One region of the Cellulomonas olei genome, then DNA from elsewhere that is predicted to be linked to it. Evidence: predicted binding sites of a transcription regulator. Region 1 holds the regulator's gene; the other holds the start of a gene.

Region 1 (8,283 bases):
GACTTGAGTGCAGCAGGCTCAAGGCGACCGGCCCCGCTCCGGGGTGCGCGGCGCCGGACCCACGCAGCACGACGAAGGAGCGACAGACATGGCACGAGCAGTCGGCATCGACCTGGGCACCACCAACTCCGTGGTCGCCGTCCTCGAGGGCGGGGAGCCCACGGTCATCGCCAACGCGGAGGGCGCCCGCACGACCCCGTCGGTCGTCGCGTTCTCCAAGACCGGCGAGGTCCTCGTCGGTGAGGTCGCCAAGCGGCAGGCCGTCACGAACGTCGACCGCACCATCGCGTCCGTCAAGCGCCACATGGGCACGGACTGGACGACCGAGATCGACGACAAGAAGTACACCGCGCAGGAGATCTCCGCCCGCGTGCTCGGCAAGCTCAAGCGCGACGCCGAGGAGTACCTGGGCGAGCCCGTCACCGACGCGGTCATCACCGTCCCGGCGTACTTCAACGACGCCGAGCGCCAGGCGACGAAGGACGCGGGCCAGATCGCCGGCCTCAACGTCCTGCGCATCGTCAACGAGCCGACCGCGGCGGCCCTGGCCTACGGCCTGGAGAAGGGCAAGGAGGACGAGCTGATCCTCGTCTTCGACCTCGGCGGCGGCACGTTCGACGTCTCCCTGCTCGAGGTGGGCAAGGACGACGACTTCTCGACCATCGAGGTCCGGGCGACCTCCGGCGACAACCGCCTCGGCGGCGACGACTGGGACAGCCGGATCGTCGACTGGCTGGTCGGCCAGGTGAAGAACTCGACCGGCGTCGACCTGGCGAAGGACAAGATCGCCGTCCAGCGCCTGCGCGAGGCGGCCGAGCAGGCCAAGAAGGAGCTGTCGTCCGCGACCAGCACCAACATCAGCCTGCAGTACCTCTCGATGAGCGAGAACGGCCCCATCCACCTGGACGAGAAGCTCACCCGGGCGCAGTTCCAGCAGATGACGGCCGACCTGCTCGAGCGGACCAAGGCGCCGTTCCACGCGGTCATCCGCGACGCGGGCATCAAGGTCTCGGACATCGACCACGTGGTGCTCGTCGGCGGCTCCACCCGCATGCCGGCCGTGGCCGACGTCGTGCGCGAGCTGACCGGCGGCAAGGAGCCCAACAAGGGCGTCAACCCGGACGAGGTCGTGGCCGTCGGCGCCGCGCTGCAGGCCGGCGTCATCAAGGGCGACCGCAAGGACGTCCTGCTGATCGACGTGACCCCGCTGTCCCTCGGCATCGAGACCAAGGGCGGCGTGATGACCAAGCTCATCGAGCGCAACACGGCCATCCCGACCAAGCGCAGCGAGATCTTCTCGACCGCCGAGGACAACCAGCCGTCCGTGCTGATCCAGGTGTTCCAGGGCGAGCGTGAGTTCGCGCGGGACAACAAGCCGCTCGGCACGTTCGAGCTGACCGGCATCGCGCCGGCCCCGCGCGGCGTCCCGCAGATCGAGGTCACCTTCGACATCGACGCGAACGGCATCGTGCACGTGTCCGCCAAGGACCGCGGCACCGGCAAGGAGCAGTCGATGACGATCTCCGGCGGCTCCGGCCTGCCGAAGGACGAGATCGACCGCATGGTCAAGGAGGCCGAGGCGCACGCCGCCGAGGACAAGAAGCGTCGTGAGGAGGCCGAGACCCGCAACTCCGCGGAGCAGCTCGTCTACTCCACGGAGAAGCTGCTCGCCGACAACGACGACAAGCTGTCCGACGACGTGAAGACCGAGGTGAAGTCGGCCGTCGACGACCTGAAGAAGGCGCTCGAGGGCGAGGACGTCGCGGAGGTCCAGGCGAAGCAGGCCGCCCTGGTGACCGCCAGCCAGAAGATCGGCGAGGCGCTGTACTCGGCGAACCAGCAGGCCCCCGCGGGCGACGCCCCGGCGGACGGCGCGGCCGACTCCGGCGCGTCGGCGCAGGACGACGACGTGGTGGACGCCGAGATCGTCGACGACGAGGGTGACAAGAAGTGACCGACGAGCCGACCCCGCAGGGGCGTGACCCGGAGGACGCCCCGCGCGTGACCGACAAGCGCCGCATCGACCCGGAGACGGGCGAGCTGCGCGAGCCGACGCCCGAGGAGGCGGTCCTGGCCGAGGCCGAGGAGGCCGCGACCGCCGCCGAGGAGGCCGTGGTGCTGGAGGGGCTGGTCGAGGCGCAGAAGCTGGCGGCCGAGCGGCTGGACGAGCTCCAGCGCCGGAACGCCGACTACTACAACCTCGAGCAGCAGTACTCGGCGTACGTGAAGCGGTCGAAGTCCGAGGCCCTCACGGCCCGGGACCAGGGCGTGGCCGCCGTCGCCGAGGCGCTCATCAGCGTGCTCGACGACATCGAGCTGGCGCGCCAGCACGGCGACCTGGTCGGCCCGTTCGCGTCGATCGCGGAGAAGCTCGAGGGCACCCTCGGGCGGTTCGGGATCGAGCGCTACGGCGCGGCCGGCGAGCCGTTCGACCCGACGGTGCACGAGGCGCTCATGCACGGGCACTCGGCCGACGTCTCCGAGCCGACCGTGCAGCAGGTGCTGCAGCCGGGCTACCGCATGGGCGAGCGCATCATCCGCGCCGCCCGGGTGGCGGTCGTCGACCCGGAGGCGTGACGAGCAGGATGAGGGCCCGGCCGCGTGACCGCGCGGCCGGGTCCCGCCCGGCCCGGGCCCTGACGCGGGCCCGGACCGGTGGAGCAGAGCGGAGGGAGGCGTCGTGAGCGGGCAGGACTGGCTGGAGAAGGACTTCTACGCCGTGCTGGGCGTCCCCAAGGACGCCGACGCGGCCGCGATCAAGAAGGCGTACCGCAAGCTCGCCCGCACCATGCACCCGGACCACAACCCCGGGGACGCGGTCGCGGAGGCCAAGTTCAAGGAGGTCGGCGAGGCGTACGCCGTGCTGTCCGACCCCGAGCAGCGGCAGCAGTACGACCAGCTGCGGGCCATGGCGGGCGGTGCGCGGTTCCGCGCGGGTGCCGGTGGCCCGGGTGGCGCGCAGGCGGGCGGGTTCGAGGACCTGTTCGGCGGCGTGTTCACCGGCGGCGGCGGGTCGCGCGTGCGGTTCCCGCAGGGCGGCGGCGGTGCGGCGGGCGGCGGCGCGGGCGGTGCCGGCGGGTTCGAGGACCTGCTCGGCGGGCTGTTCGGCGGCGGCGGGTTCGGCCAGGCCCGCACGGCGCGCCGCGGCGCGGACCTGTCGGCGGTCACCACGCTGCCGTTCCGGCAGGCCGTCGAGGGCTCGACCGTGGCGCTCGGCGTCGAGGGACGCACCGTCAAGGCGCGCATCCCCGCCGGCGTCCGCGACGGCCAGAAGATCCGGCTGCGCGGCAAGGGCCGGCCGGGCGAGCACGGGGCGCCCCCCGGCGACCTCGAGGTCACCGTGCGGGTCACGCCGCACCCGGTGTTCGCGCTCGACGGCAACAACCTGCGGGTGACGCTGCCGGTCGCGTTCGACGAGGCCGCGCTCGGCGCCGAGGTGCCCGTGCCGACGCTCGACGGCGGCACCGTGCGGCTGAAGATCCCGGCCGGCACGCCGTCCGGGCGGACGCTGCGGGTCAAGGGCCGCGGCGTCACGACGTCGTCCGGCACGGGGGACCTGCTGGTCACCGTGCAGGTGGTCGTCCCGCAGCGGCTCAGCGCCGCGGCGAAGGAGGCCGTGCAGGCGTTCGGCATCGCGACGTCCGGCGAGGACCCGCGCGCCGAGCTGCTGGCGCGCGCCCAGGAGTGAGGCACCGCCGGGCGACCGGGGCCTGACGGTCCCGGTCGCCCGGCGCACGACGGCAGGAGGTGGTGGGGATGGTCTCGGAGGACGCGCAGGTCTACGTGATCTCGGTCGCCGCCGAGCTCGCCGGCATGCACCCGCAGACGCTCCGGCAGTACGACCGGCTCGGCCTCGTGCAGCCCGGCCGCACGCGCGGCCGCGGGCGGCGGTACTCCCTGCGGGACATCGCCACGCTGCGCGAGGTGCAGCGGCTCTCCCAGGAGGAGGGCGTCAACCTCGCCGGCATCAAGCGCATCCTGGAGCTCGAGTCCCAGGTCGAGCGGCTGCGCCGGCAGGTCGAGTACCTGCGGGCGTTCGCCGAGCCCGGTCGGCGCGTGTTCACCGCCCACCCCTCGGGCGACGTCGTGGCGATGGGGCCGCTCGGGCGCAGCCAGCGCCGGTCCGCCGAGCCCGCCGCGGAGGACCCCCGAGCCGCCGGGGCGCGCGGGGCGATCGTGCTCTGGCGGCCCTCCGGGCGCTGACGCGCGACGTCGCCCGGCGCGCGCCGGGCGAGGTCGCCTACCGTGGCAGGCGACGGGCCGGACGGACGAGGCGGGCACGATGCGAGGCAGGACCCCGGCGGCGGGCGCCGCGCTGCTGCTGGCGGCGGTCCTGACGCTGCTCGGGTCCGGGCCGGCGGCCGGGAGCCCCGGCGGGCCCGTCGCCGCCCGCGACGCCGCGGTGGTCGCCGCCCGGCCGGCCGCGGCGACGACCGTGGACGGCGGCGGTCCGGCGGCGGACGGCGGGGGGTCCGGCGCTGACGCCGCGGCGCCCGAGCAGCCCGTCCCCACGCCGACGCCGACACCGACACCGGTGCCGACCACCGCGCCCGTGCCGACACCCGACCCCACCCCGTCGCGCGCGCCGCAGCCGGAGCCGCGCCCGACGACCACGCCGACCCCCGTGCCGGAGCCGACCCCCGTCGCGCCGGGGACGCCGTCGCCCGCTCCGACGCCGACGTCCGTGGCACCCGGCGGGTCCGGGACGGACGACGACCGGCCCGCGCCCGGCCGGCGCCCCGCCACACCGCCCGCGGCCACGACCGCGACGACGCCGTGGGGGCAGCTGCTGGGCGCGCTGGCGGTCGTCCTCGCGGGTGCCGTCGCGGTCGTCGTGGTCTCCGCGCGCCGCCGGGCGGCTGCGGCCGCCGCTGCCGCCGCGGCACCGCACGGGCCCGCGGCGGACCCGGACGCGGCGGGAGGCGGGAGCGCGGCCTCCGACCCCCCGGGGCCGGAGGAGGTGCTGCGCCTCATGGTCACCGCCGGCGAGGCGATGATCGACGCCGGCCACACCGTCTCCTCCGTCGCGGAGGCCCTCGACGACATCGCCGTCGCGCACGACGTCCACGGCGCCGAGGTCGTCGTGCTGCCCACGGCGCTGCTCGTGTCGGTGCCGCAGGGGTCCGCCGTCGCCACCGCCGTGGTGTCGACGGGGCGGCGCCCGCTCGACCTGTACCAGGTGGACGACCTGGCGGACGTGCTGCGCGACGCCGCCGCGCCCGCGGACGCCGGCCCCCGCCCGACGCCCGGGTCGCTGATCGGCCGGATCGCGGACCTGCGCGCCGCGCCGCGGCCGTTCGGGCCCGTGGCCCGGCTCGCGGGCTACCTGCTGCTGTCCGTCGGCCTCGCCGCGCTGCTCGGCGGGTCCTGGGTGGACCTGCTCGTCGCCGGCGGGCTGGGCGTGGCCGTCGGCGCGGTGCAGCTCGCCGTGCCGCCGCTGTCCAGCGGCCCCCAGGTGGCGCTGACCATCGCCGCGGCGTTCGGGGTGGCGCTCGCGGTGCTGCTGCTCGCCCGCGTGGTGCCCGGCCTCGGCGTGCTGCCGTCCGTCGTCGCGCCGCTCGCGCTGTTCCTGCCGGGCGGTCTGCTCACCACCGGGGTGATCGAGCTCGCGGCGGGCCAGATGCTGTCCGGCGGCGGGCGGCTCGCGGCGGGCACCATGCAGCTCGCGCTGCTGGCCGGCGGCATCGTCGGGGCCGGCGCCCTCGTCGGCATCCCCGAGCTCGACCTCACCGCGTCGTCCCAGCCGCTCGGCCCGCTCGCGCCGTGGGCGGGGGTCGTGCTGTTCGGCGTCGGGACCGTCGTCTTCCGGTGCGCCCGGCCGCGGACCACCGGCTGGGTCGTCCTGGTGCTCGCGGTCGCCTACGGCGCGCAGGTGGTCGGCGGGACGCTGCTCGGCGGGGTGCTGTCCGCGTTCGTGGGTGCGCTCGTCATGACGCCGGTGGCGCTCGCGGTCGCGCGGTTCCCGTCCGGCCCGTCGCCGCTCGTGTCGTTCCTGCCGGCGTTCTGGATGCTCGTCCCCGGTGCGCTGGGCCTCGTGGGCGTCGCGACCCTGCTCGACGGCGGCAGCGGGGCCCTGTCCACCCTCGTGTCGACGGCCTCCACGATGCTCGGCATCGCGCTCGGGGTGCTGCTGGGGCTGTCGGCCTCGCGGGCGCTGCCCGGCCTGCCGCACCGGCGCGGCGGCGACGGCCTGCCGGGCACGGCGGTCGTGGGGCGGCGGGTGCCCGTCGCGGCTGCGGGAGCCTCCGCGCCCGGTGCCGGTGCACGCGCGGCCGACCGCGCGGCCGACCAGGCGGACGACGGGGTGGCGGCTGACCGGGCGGGCGGCGGGGGTGTCGCGGACGCCGACCGCCGCGGTGCGTCGCCGGGCACCGACCCCGCCGCGCCGCCCGCCCCCGACACTCCGCGGATCTGACCGCCCCGCCGCCGGTCGGCCGGGGGTGTTCGGATCCGTTCGTGCGGGCGCGCCGGGCGTGTCCGTGCGAACGGATCCGAACGCGGCCAGGGGGTGGGGGAGGGGGTCGGGGCACGCGCGCGTCCGGTCCGCGACACGCCGGCGGGCGCGACACGCCGGACCCGGATCACGTCCGCGGCGGGCGTGCGCGTCGTCGTCCACAGGTGGACCCGGGTGTGGGTGACCTGGGGACGACGAGGGGCTCGCTGTGGACGACGCAGCAGGTCCCGCGGGTCGCCGTCGGGCGGGCTGTGTGTCAGTGGTCGGTCGTAGCCTGTGGATGAAGCCGGACACCACGACTCCGTGCACAGCCTGTGGAGAACGACACGCGTGTAACACCAGCACTTGTGGTCCCTTGCCGGACGCACCACTAGGTGTAGTGTTCTGACTCGCCGCTCGACGCGGGGCCCCGGCCACCGGGAGACCCGCCGACGCGGCCCAGGACGAGCACCACCAGCAGTGCGGGGCGGGCGCGGGGGCGCACGTACCAGCGAGGCCTTTCACACCGGGGAGACACGATGACCATCACCGTCTACAGCAAGCCGTCGTGCGTCCAGTGCAACGCGACGTACCGCGCCCTGGACAAGGCCGGGCTGGAGTACGAGGTCGTCGACATCACCGAGGACGCCGACGCGCGTGACTACGTCATGTCGCTCGGTCACCTGCAGGCGCCCGTCGTCGTGGCGGACGGCCACCACTGGTCGGGCTACCGCCCCGACCAGATCAAGGCGATCGCCGACCGCGCCGCGGTCTCCGTCGCCTGACGTCGCCGCCCGCTGACCCGGGCGGCCCGGCCGCGACCCTGCACGATCCACGATCCGACCGGGGCGAGGGGGATCGACGAGCGATGAGCTCACTGGTCTACTTCTCCAGCGTCTCGGAGAACACACGCCGATTCGTCGACAAGCTGGGCATCGACGCCGCGCGCATCCCGCTCCGCCCCTCCGAGCCGTTCCTCCGCGTCACCGACCCCTACGTGCTGGTGGTCCCGACGTACGGCGGCGGCAACGAGGGCGGCGCGGTGCCGCGGCAGGTCGTGAAGTTCCTCAACGACGCATCGAACCGTTCCCTCATCCGCGGCGTCATCGCGGCGGGGAACACCAACTTCGGCGCTGCCTACTGCATCGCCGGGGACATCATCGCCGCGAAGTGCCAGGTCCCGTACCTGTACGCCTTCGAGCTCATGGGAACGACCGAGGACGTCACGCGCGTCCGAGAGGGATGGGGACGATTTTGGCAGCGACAGTCACGGATGCCGGCCTGACCGACGGCACGCAGGTCGTCACCATCACGCCCGAGATGGACTACCACTCGCTCAACGCGATGCTGAACCTGTACGGGCCGAACGGCGAGATCCAGTTCGACAAGGACCGGGAGGCGGCGCGGCAGTACTTCCTGCAGCACGTCAACCAGAACACCGTCTTCTTCCACGACCTCGAGGAGAAGCTGGACTACCTGGTCACGAACAAGTACTACGAGGCCGAGGTCCTGGCCCAGTACGACCACGAGTTCATCAAGCGGCTCTTCAAGCACGCGTACTCGAAGAAGTTCCGGTTCCAGACGTTCCTCGGCGCGTTCAAGTACTACACCTCGTACACGCTGAAGACGTTCGACGGCAAGCGGTACCTGGAGCGGTTCGAGGACCGCGTCGCGATGGTGTCGCTGACGCTGGCGGCCGGCGACGAGACGTTCGCCCTGCAGCTCGTCGACGAGATCATCTCCGGCCGGTTCCAGCCGGCCACGCCGACGTTCCTCAACCTCGGCAAGGCGCAGCGCGGCGAGCCCGTGTCCTGCTTCCTGCTGCGCATCGAGGACAACATGGAGTCGAT
Region 2 (8,283 bases), on a different contig from region 1:
GGCGCGGATGTCCTTCGGCAGGCAGCCGCCGCCGAACCCGAGCCCGGCGTCGAGGAACTGGCGGCCGATGCGCACGTCGTGGCCGAGCGCGTCCGCCAGCACGGTGACGTCGGCCCCGGCCGCCTCGCACACCGAGGAGATCGCGTTGATGAACGAGATCTTGGTGGCGAGGAACGCGTTCGCGCTGACCTTCACGAGCTCCGCGGTCGGCAGGTCCGTGACGACGACGGGCGTTCCCTCGGCGATCGGCCCGGCGTAGACCTGCCGCAGCGTGGCCTCGGCCCGGGCGGACGGCCCGCCGAGCACGATGCGGTCCGGGTGCAGCGTGTCCTCCACGGCCTTGCCCTCGCGCAGGAACTCCGGGTTCCACACCAGCTCGGCCGGCATGCCGGCGGGGGCCTCCTCGGCCACGAGCGTGCGCAGCCGGGCGGCGGTGCCGACCGGGACGGTCGACTTGCCGACGATCAGGGCCGGGCGCGTGAGGTTGCGGGCGATCGTCGTGGCGGCGGACTCCACGTAGGACAGGTTCGCCGCGTGGCTGGTGCGCATCTGCGGGGTGCCGACGCAGATGAAGTGCACGTCGCCCCACGCCGCGGCGGCCGCCAGGTCGGTGGTGAACCGCAGGCGCCCGGTCGCGAGGTGCTTCTCCAGGAGCGGGTCGAGCCCGGGCTCGTAGAACGGCACCTTGCCGGCGGCCAGCGCCTCGACCTTGCCGGCGTCGGTGTCGGCGCCCAGCACCTCGAACCCGAGCTCGGCCATGGCGACCGCGTGGGTGGCGCCGAGGTACCCGGTGCCGAAGACGCTGATGCGCAGCGGGGCGTCACCGGCGGAGGGCTCGGGGAGCGCCTCGGTGTCGGCGGTGGCGGAGAGGGCGGCGGCGGAGAGGGCGGAGTCGTGCATGGCGGTGCTCCTCACGGTGGGGCGCGGCGGGCGGGTGCGGGCGGTGCGGCGGGTCACGGGGTCGCCGACGGGGTGGGGGTGGTGCTCGGCGTGGGCTCGGGCGTCGGCTCGGGCTCGGTGGTCGGCGCGGTGGTCGGCTCGGTCGTCGGCTCGGGGGTGGGGTCCGGGCCGGGCTCCGGCTCGGCGGTCGGCGAGGGCGTCGCGGACGGCGCCGCGGTCGCGGCCCGGGCCCGGGCGTCGGGTGACGCCGTGGCGGTCGCCGCCGCGCCGGTGGGCTCGCCCCCGAACCGGCGCGCCGGGTCGGCGAGCCCGGTGCGGAACGCCTCGAGGCTGTTCGCCCGGGAGTCCACGCGCCAGTCGTTCGTCGCGAGCTGGCCGTCCACGTACGTGGTGACGGCGAGGTTGAACCACGCGAAGCCGATCACGTCGTCGTTGCGCCCGGGGTCGAACCCCTGGAAGAACGACCGCACCCAGGCCGGCTTGGTGCCGCCGATCTCGGAGGCGCCGACCTCGGCGAGCAGGATCTTCTTGTCGGTGATCGAGCGGAGCTGGTCGAGCGTCCGGTCGAACGTGTAGGAGAACGTCGAGTCGTTCTCCGCCTTGTAGGGCGGCCGCTGGTAGCCGGAGACGCCGACCCAGTCGACGTACGCGTCACCGGGGTACAGGGCCTCGAGGAACGCGGGGGACTGGTGGGCGGCGGGCAGGTTGTTGACGATGTTCGGCGCCCACACCCAGATCACGTAGTCGTTCGCGCCGTTGGCCTCGAAGACGTCGTGCACGTGCTGCCACATCCGCACGTAGTCGCCGACGCCGTTGCCGTTGATCGGCGCGCCGGACCCGGTCTGCTCGGACCACGGGTACCAGACGCCGTTCATCTCGTGGTCCAGGCGGATCGCCAGCGGCAGCCCGGTGGCCGCGATGTCGCGGGCGTACTGCGTGAGGTAGGCGTCGAAGTCGCCCGCGATGATCTTCGGCAGGCTGTACTCCGGCTCCTCGACGACGTCGTTCTTCGACCCGATCGGCCGGGACTCCCAGGTGAGCATCGGCAGCATGCCGCGCTCCCAGGCGCGCGTCACGGCGTTCGCGCGGAAGTCCTCGTCCCAGCCGCCGAAGTACCCGACCATGTCCTGCGTGCGCCCGACGTCCTGCGCGGCGTCGTCGAACGTCGCCCAGTTGAACGGCGCCTGCTCGGTGTACATCCCGAAGTAGCGCTGGTCCGGGTCGAGCAGCGCGGCGCGGCTGGGGGCGGAGGGCTTGGTGGGCTTCTCCGGCGGGGCGGCGGGGTTCTCCGGCCGGGGCGGCGCGGGGTTGGCGGGCTGGTCGCCCGCGGACCCGGAGGACGGCGCGGCGGCGGTCCCCCCGGCCGCCGCGGTGCCGCCGGAGCGACCCGACGACCCCGACCCGGACGACCCCGAGGACCCGGAGCGCGACGAGCCCCCCGAGCCGGAGCCGCTGCCGGCGGAGTCGCCCCGGGCGTCCCGCTCGGCCTGCGCGGCGGCGCGGTCCTGCTCGCCCTTCTTGCGGGCGGCCTGCTCGTCGGACAGCACGTCGCGCAGGGCGTCGGACTGGGAGCGGCTGGTCTCGAGCTGCGCCTCGAGCTCGGCGTTGCGCCGCTGGAGGGCGAGCTCGGCGGCGGTGGGCTCGGCGGCGTCGGACTCGTCGGGGCGCACGAGCGAGGAGACGGCGGGCGTGTTCCACACCACGAGCGTCACGGCGAGCAGGCCGGCGACGACGGCCGCGGTGGCGATGCGGGCGCGGACGGTCATCCGGCCCATGGTCGGTGCCCACCAGGCGGCGCCCGTGGGCGCGGCGGGGGTGGTCGGTGCGTCAGACATAGAGCAGCGCCTCCAGGGCGAACAGGATCACGGCGATGCCGTACGGGATCGCCGCGAGCGGGTTGAGCCGTCGGCGGGCGGGTGCGGTCGGGGTGGTGCGCGCCTCGCGGCGGCCGGCCGCGACGGGCGCCGCCGCGGGTGCCACCGCGGGCGCGGCGTGCCGTGCGGGTGCCGCGGGGATGGCGGGCAGCGGGGCGGTCGTGTCGGCCTCGGCCAGCAGGCCGCCGTGCCCGGCGACGGCGTGCACCGGCGCGCCCGGGCCGGAGCCGTGGTCGCGCTGCGTGGGCAGCCCGCCCCGGTCCACCACGTCGACGGGCGCCGGCTGCGACATCAGGCCGAGCTCCGCCTCGAGGGACGGGCGGTGGTCGCCGTCGTCCTCGGCCGTGCCGGGGTCGCCGCCGGCGTAGGCACCGGCACGGGTGCCCCACCCGGACGCGTGCGCCATGCGCAGGAACCCGAGCAGCCGCACCGGCATGAGGAAGAACGTCGAGACGATGATGAAGACCGGGAGCCGGAAGAAGTCGCTCGGGACCTCCTGCAGGTGCCGGATCTGCCGGATCGCCATGGACAGCACCGACGACACGACCATCAGGGCGATGACCCAGAACCAGCCGGCCTGCGCGCCGTAGGTCGCCAGCATCGCCTCGTAGAGGTTGACGCCGGTGCCGCTGACCGAGCGGTACACCCAGCCGGCGATCGTCCCGACGAGCAGGAACGGCAGCACGATGTCGGCCAGGAAGAACACGGCGAGCACGGGCGCGTGGCCGAGCATCCACGGCAGCATCCGCAGGGTGTTGTACTGGCTGCCGCGCGCCCAGCGCAGCTGCTGCTTGAACAGCTTCTTCACCTGCAGCGGGGCGTCGGTGTAGACGAGGCTGGTGTGCTGGTAGACCGTCCGGTAGCCCTGCTTGAGCGTGAGGTTGGTCAGCGTGCGGTCGTCGGACACCTCGAGGAACACGCCCATGAACCGCTGGGTCATGAAGTCGTGCATGACCTCCATGAGGATGTGCCGGCGGAACGCGATGGTGCGTCCGGGCAGGCAGCCGACCTGGCCGAGGACGGACTGCGCGGGCATCGAGTAGAGCGAGCGCGAGTTCTCGAGCCAGTCGGCCCAGCGGGTGATCCAGGAGCGTGTCGGCTCGAGGATGCGCTGCCGGGTGGTGACGCCGCCGACGTTGGGGTCGGCGAACGGCTTGACCAGCTCCGACAGCGTGCCGGCGGTCCAGACGGTGTCCGAGTCGAGCAGCACGGTGACGTCGTACCGGGACATCTCGGTGCCGATCTTCACGGCGTTCCGCTTGCCCGGGATCGGGGTGTGGACCCACCGCACGAGCGGCGCGAACTCCTCGCAGACCTGCTCGAGGCCCGGGTTGCGCTTGCCGTTGATGACGACGATGACCTCGTCGGGGTGCTGCTCGGTGACCCGGCTCAGCACGTCCCGGAACAGGTCGAGCGGCTCGTCGACGACGGGGACGACGACGCTGGTGGTCTCGTGGTGCTCGGCGAACCACGGGCGGTACCGGCGGGACAGGCCGACCTTGAGCAGCCAGAGCGCCCACACGAGGCCGGAGAAGACGGTGAAGAGGTACAGCTCGGCCTGGTCGTCGAGCATGTGCCGGATCTGCAGGATGAAGATGAACATCGCTCACCTCGGCGCTGGAGGGGTGGGGCCAGCGGCGACGGTGACGCGGCGGAGGACGGGGGCAGCGGGGCGGGGAGGGCCTCCGCTGTGACTGGGGACGGCGGTCGGGCGTGACGGGTGTCACCCGTTCGGACGGGTGGCGACGTGGCGTCGGGGTCGTTCCTGTGAGTCGGTGGTGCCCCTCGTGGGAGTGCACTCAGCCTGTTGCGCGGCAGCGCCCGAGCGCAACTCGCCCGGGCCGATTGGGACCCGTGATGTGACGTGGATCACGCGCTGCCCGACCGGTATGTCCGGATATGCGCAGATCAGAGGTCCGGCAGTTCCGACATCGAGGATGTTCCGGACGGCTCGCGGAGGCGCTGGTCACGCACGAGGGGCGGGCGCCGCCCGGCCGCGACCCCCGGGCGGCCGGGACGTGAACATCGTCACAACACGTCATGACGGCTGTCAGTGTCATGACACGGCGTGACGGCAGTCACGACCGGGCGGTGCCCGGGCGCGCGGTGCCGCACCGCCCCGCACCGGCGCCCCGACCGCTCGACGCGCAGAGTTGAGCGGAATAGGCTCAACTTCGACCGGGTTGCACCGGAGGCACGCGGCGGCCCGACCGGGACGTCCGGACGCCACGCACGGAGGGGAACGATGGACGCGAAGCTCACCACCAAGTCGCAGGAGGCCATCGGCGACGCCATCCAGCAGGCGGCCGCCGCGGGGAACCCGCAGCTCGAGCCGGCCCACCTGCTGAACGCGCTGCTCGCCCAGGAGGGCGGCGTCGCGAACGGCCTGCTCGACGCGGTCGGTGCCGACCGCCAGGCGCTCGGCCGCGCCGTGCGCGCCATCCTCGTCGGCCTGCCCGCCGCGAGCGGCTCGTCCGTCGCGCAGCCGACGGCCTCCCGCGCCACGGCCACCGCGATCGAGGCCGCCTCGGCGGAGGCGCGCACGCTCGGGGACGACTACGTCTCCACCGAGCACCTGCTGCTCGGCCTGGCCGCCGGGCAGTCCGGCGTGGCCGACGCCCTGCGCGCGCAGGGCGCCTCCCGCGACGCGCTGGCCGCCGCGCTGCCGTCCGTCCGCGGGTCCGCGCGCGTCACGAGCCCGAACCCCGAGGGCACCTACAAGGCGCTCGAGCAGTACGGCGTCGACCTCACGCAGCGCGCCCGCGACGGGAGGCTCGACCCGGTCATCGGCCGCGACGCCGAGATCCGTCGCGTCATCCAGGTGCTGTCCCGCCGCACCAAGAACAACCCCGTCCTCATCGGCGAGCCGGGCGTCGGCAAGACCGCCGTGGTGGAGGGCCTCGCCCAGCGCATCGTCGCGGGCGACGTGCCGGAGTCCCTGCGCGGCAAGCGCCTCGTGTCGCTGGACCTCGCCGCGATGGTCGCCGGCGCCAAGTACCGCGGCGAGTTCGAGGAGCGCCTCAAGGCCGTGCTGGAGGAGATCACCTCGTCCGAGGGCGAGGTCGTCACGTTCATCGACGAGCTGCACACCGTCGTCGGCGCGGGCGCCGGCGGCGAGGGCGCGATGGACGCGGGCAACATGCTCAAGCCGATGCTGGCCCGCGGGGAGCTCCGCCTCGTCGGCGCCACGACGCTGGACGAGTACCGCGAGCGCATCGAGAAGGACCCCGCCCTGGAGCGCCGGTTCCAGCAGGTCTTCGTCGGCGAGCCGTCCGTGGAGGACACCGTCGCGATCCTGCGCGGCCTCAAGGAGCGCTACGAGGCGCACCACAAGGTGACGATCTCCGACGCCGCCCTGGTGGCCGCCGCCGCGCTGTCCGACCGCTACATCACCGGCCGGCAGCTCCCGGACAAGGCGATCGACCTGGTGGACGAGGCCGCGTCCCGCCTGCGGATGGAGCTCGACTCCTCCCCGGTCGAGATCGACGAGCTCCAGCGCGCCGTGACCCGGCTGGAGATGGAGGAGGTCGTGCTGTCCGAGGCGGACGACCCGGCCTCGCGCGAGCGGCTCGAGAAGCTGCGCGCCGACCTGGCGGACCGCCGCGAGGAGCTCGCGGGGCTGACCGCTCGCTGGGAGAAGGAGAAGGCCGGGCACAACCTGGTCGGCGACCTCAAGGCCCGCCTCGACGAGCTGCGCTCCACCGCGGACCGCCTGCTGCGCGAGGGCGACCTCGCGGGCGCGGCCCGGCTCCAGTACGGCGAGATCCCGGCCGTGGAGCAGGAGATCGCCGCCGCCGAGGAGCGGGAGCGCGCCGAGGAGACCGGCAGCGTCGAGGCGCCGATGATCGCGGACAAGGTCGGCCCGGACGAGATCGCCGAGGTCGTCGCCGCGTGGACCGGCATCCCCGCCGGCCGCCTGCTGGAGGGCGAGACCGCCAAGCTCCTGCGCATGGAGGAGGTCATCGGCGAGCGCCTCATCGGGCAGCGCGCCGCGGTCGCGGCCGTCTCCGACGCCGTCCGCCGGTCGCGCGCGGGCATCGCCGACCCCGACCGGCCCACCGGGTCGTTCCTGTTCCTCGGCCCGACGGGCGTCGGGAAGACCGAGCTCGCCAAGGCGCTCGCGGACTTCCTGTTCGACGACGAGCGCGCCATGGTCCGGATCGACATGTCCGAGTACGCCGAGCGGCACTCCGTCGCGCGCCTCATCGGGGCGCCCCCGGGGTACGTCGGCTACGAGGAGGGCGGTCAGCTCACGGAGGCCGTCCGCCGGCGCCCGTACTCGGTGCTGCTGCTGGACGAGGTCGAGAAGGCGCACCCCGAGGTCTTCGACATCCTGCTGCAGGTGCTCGACGACGGCCGCCTGACGGACGGCCAGGGCCGCACGGTCGACTTCCGGAACGTCATCCTGGTGCTGACGTCGAACCTCGGCTCGCAGCACCTCGTCGACCCGCTGCTCGACCCCGAGCAGCGGCGGGCGGGCGTGATGGAGGCCGTGCGCGCCGCGTTCAAGCCGGAGTTCCTCAACCGGCTCGACGACATCGTCCTGTTCGACCCGCTGTCGCTCGAGGAGATCGGGCGGATCGTCGACCTGCAGGTCGCGTCGCTCGCGGCGCGGCTGCGGGACCGGCGGCTCACGCTCGACGTCGACCCGGCGGCGCGCGAGTGGCTGGCGATCGAGGGCTTCGACCCCGCGTACGGCGCCCGGCCGCTGCGCCGGCTGGTGCAGCGCGAGATCGGCGACAAGCTCGCGCGGCTGCTGCTCGCGGGCGAGGTGCACGACGGCGACACGGTGCGCGTGACGCGCGCGCCGGACGGCGCCACCGGGCTGGTCCTCACGCGGGCCTGACGGCTGTGTGCGGGTGGTGTGCACGACCTGTGCACGCCGCCCGCGCCGCCGCGCCCCGGCGGGCCCGTGACGTCGGGCCGTGCGACCATCGGGGGCCATGGACACCGCTCTCGCCCTGGCCGCCCGCGCCGCCGCGCCCGCGTCCTCGCCCGAGCTGACCGGGCTGGCCGGCTGGGTGGTGAGCGTCGTCGAGGCGCTCGGTCCCGCCGGCGTCGGCCTGCTGGTGGCGCTGGAGAACCTGTTCCCGCCGATCCCGTCCGAGGTCGTGCTGCCGGTGGCCGGCTACGTGGCCAGCCAGGGCGACATGCACGTCGGCTGGGCGGTGGTGGGCGCCACGGTCGGCGCGGTCGCCGGCGCCTGGGTGCTGTACGGCCTCGGTGTCTGGCTCGGCCGGGAGCGGCTGCGCCGGTGGCTGGAGCGGATCCCGCTCATGGAGGTCGAGGACCTCGACCGCGCCGAGTCGTGGTTCGTCCGGCACGGCGGCGCGGCGGTGCTCGTCGGGCGCTGCGTCCCGGTCGTCCGGTCGCTGGTGTCCGTCCCGGCCGGCCTGGAGCGGATGCCGCAGGTCCGGTTCCTCGTCTACACCGCGCTCGGCAGCGCCGTGTGGAACTCGGCGCTGGTGGTCTCGGGCTACGTGCTCGGCGAGCAGTGGGAGGACGTCGG

Evidence for each region. Region 1 encodes HspR, which represses chaperone genes until heat shock. Its sites were predicted from a motif close to AAGTTGAGTCNNNNNGACTCAACTT; they were not measured.
Region 2: a site for HspR is predicted at 4,925-4,949, ahead of clpB (ATP-dependent chaperone ClpB). Genes of this name have one in related genera too.

What each region holds. Positions count from the first base shown of each region.
Region 1 covers NZ_JBCLVN010000002.1:45,926-54,208, reverse strand. The annotation lists gene dnaK (molecular chaperone DnaK) at 89-1,954, shown strand; gene AAHH18_RS01065 (nucleotide exchange factor GrpE) at 1,951-2,577, shown strand; gene AAHH18_RS01060 (DnaJ C-terminal domain-containing protein) at 2,681-3,688, shown strand; gene AAHH18_RS01055 (heat shock protein transcriptional repressor HspR) at 3,757-4,203, shown strand; gene AAHH18_RS01050 (threonine/serine exporter family protein) at 4,283-6,415, shown strand; gene nrdH (glutaredoxin-like protein NrdH) at 6,973-7,218, shown strand; gene nrdI (class Ib ribonucleoside-diphosphate reductase assembly flavoprotein NrdI) at 7,302-7,718, shown strand; gene nrdE (class 1b ribonucleoside-diphosphate reductase subunit alpha) at 7,754-8,283, shown strand, end outside.
Region 2 covers NZ_JBCLVN010000047.1:14,465-22,747, forward strand. The annotation lists gene AAHH18_RS14040 (UDP-glucose dehydrogenase family protein) at 1-900, opposite strand, end outside; gene AAHH18_RS14045 (glycoside hydrolase family 26 protein) at 954-2,666, opposite strand; gene AAHH18_RS14050 (glycosyltransferase family 2 protein) at 2,728-4,377, opposite strand; gene clpB (ATP-dependent chaperone ClpB) at 5,020-7,620, shown strand; gene AAHH18_RS14060 (DedA family protein) at 7,718-8,283, shown strand, end outside.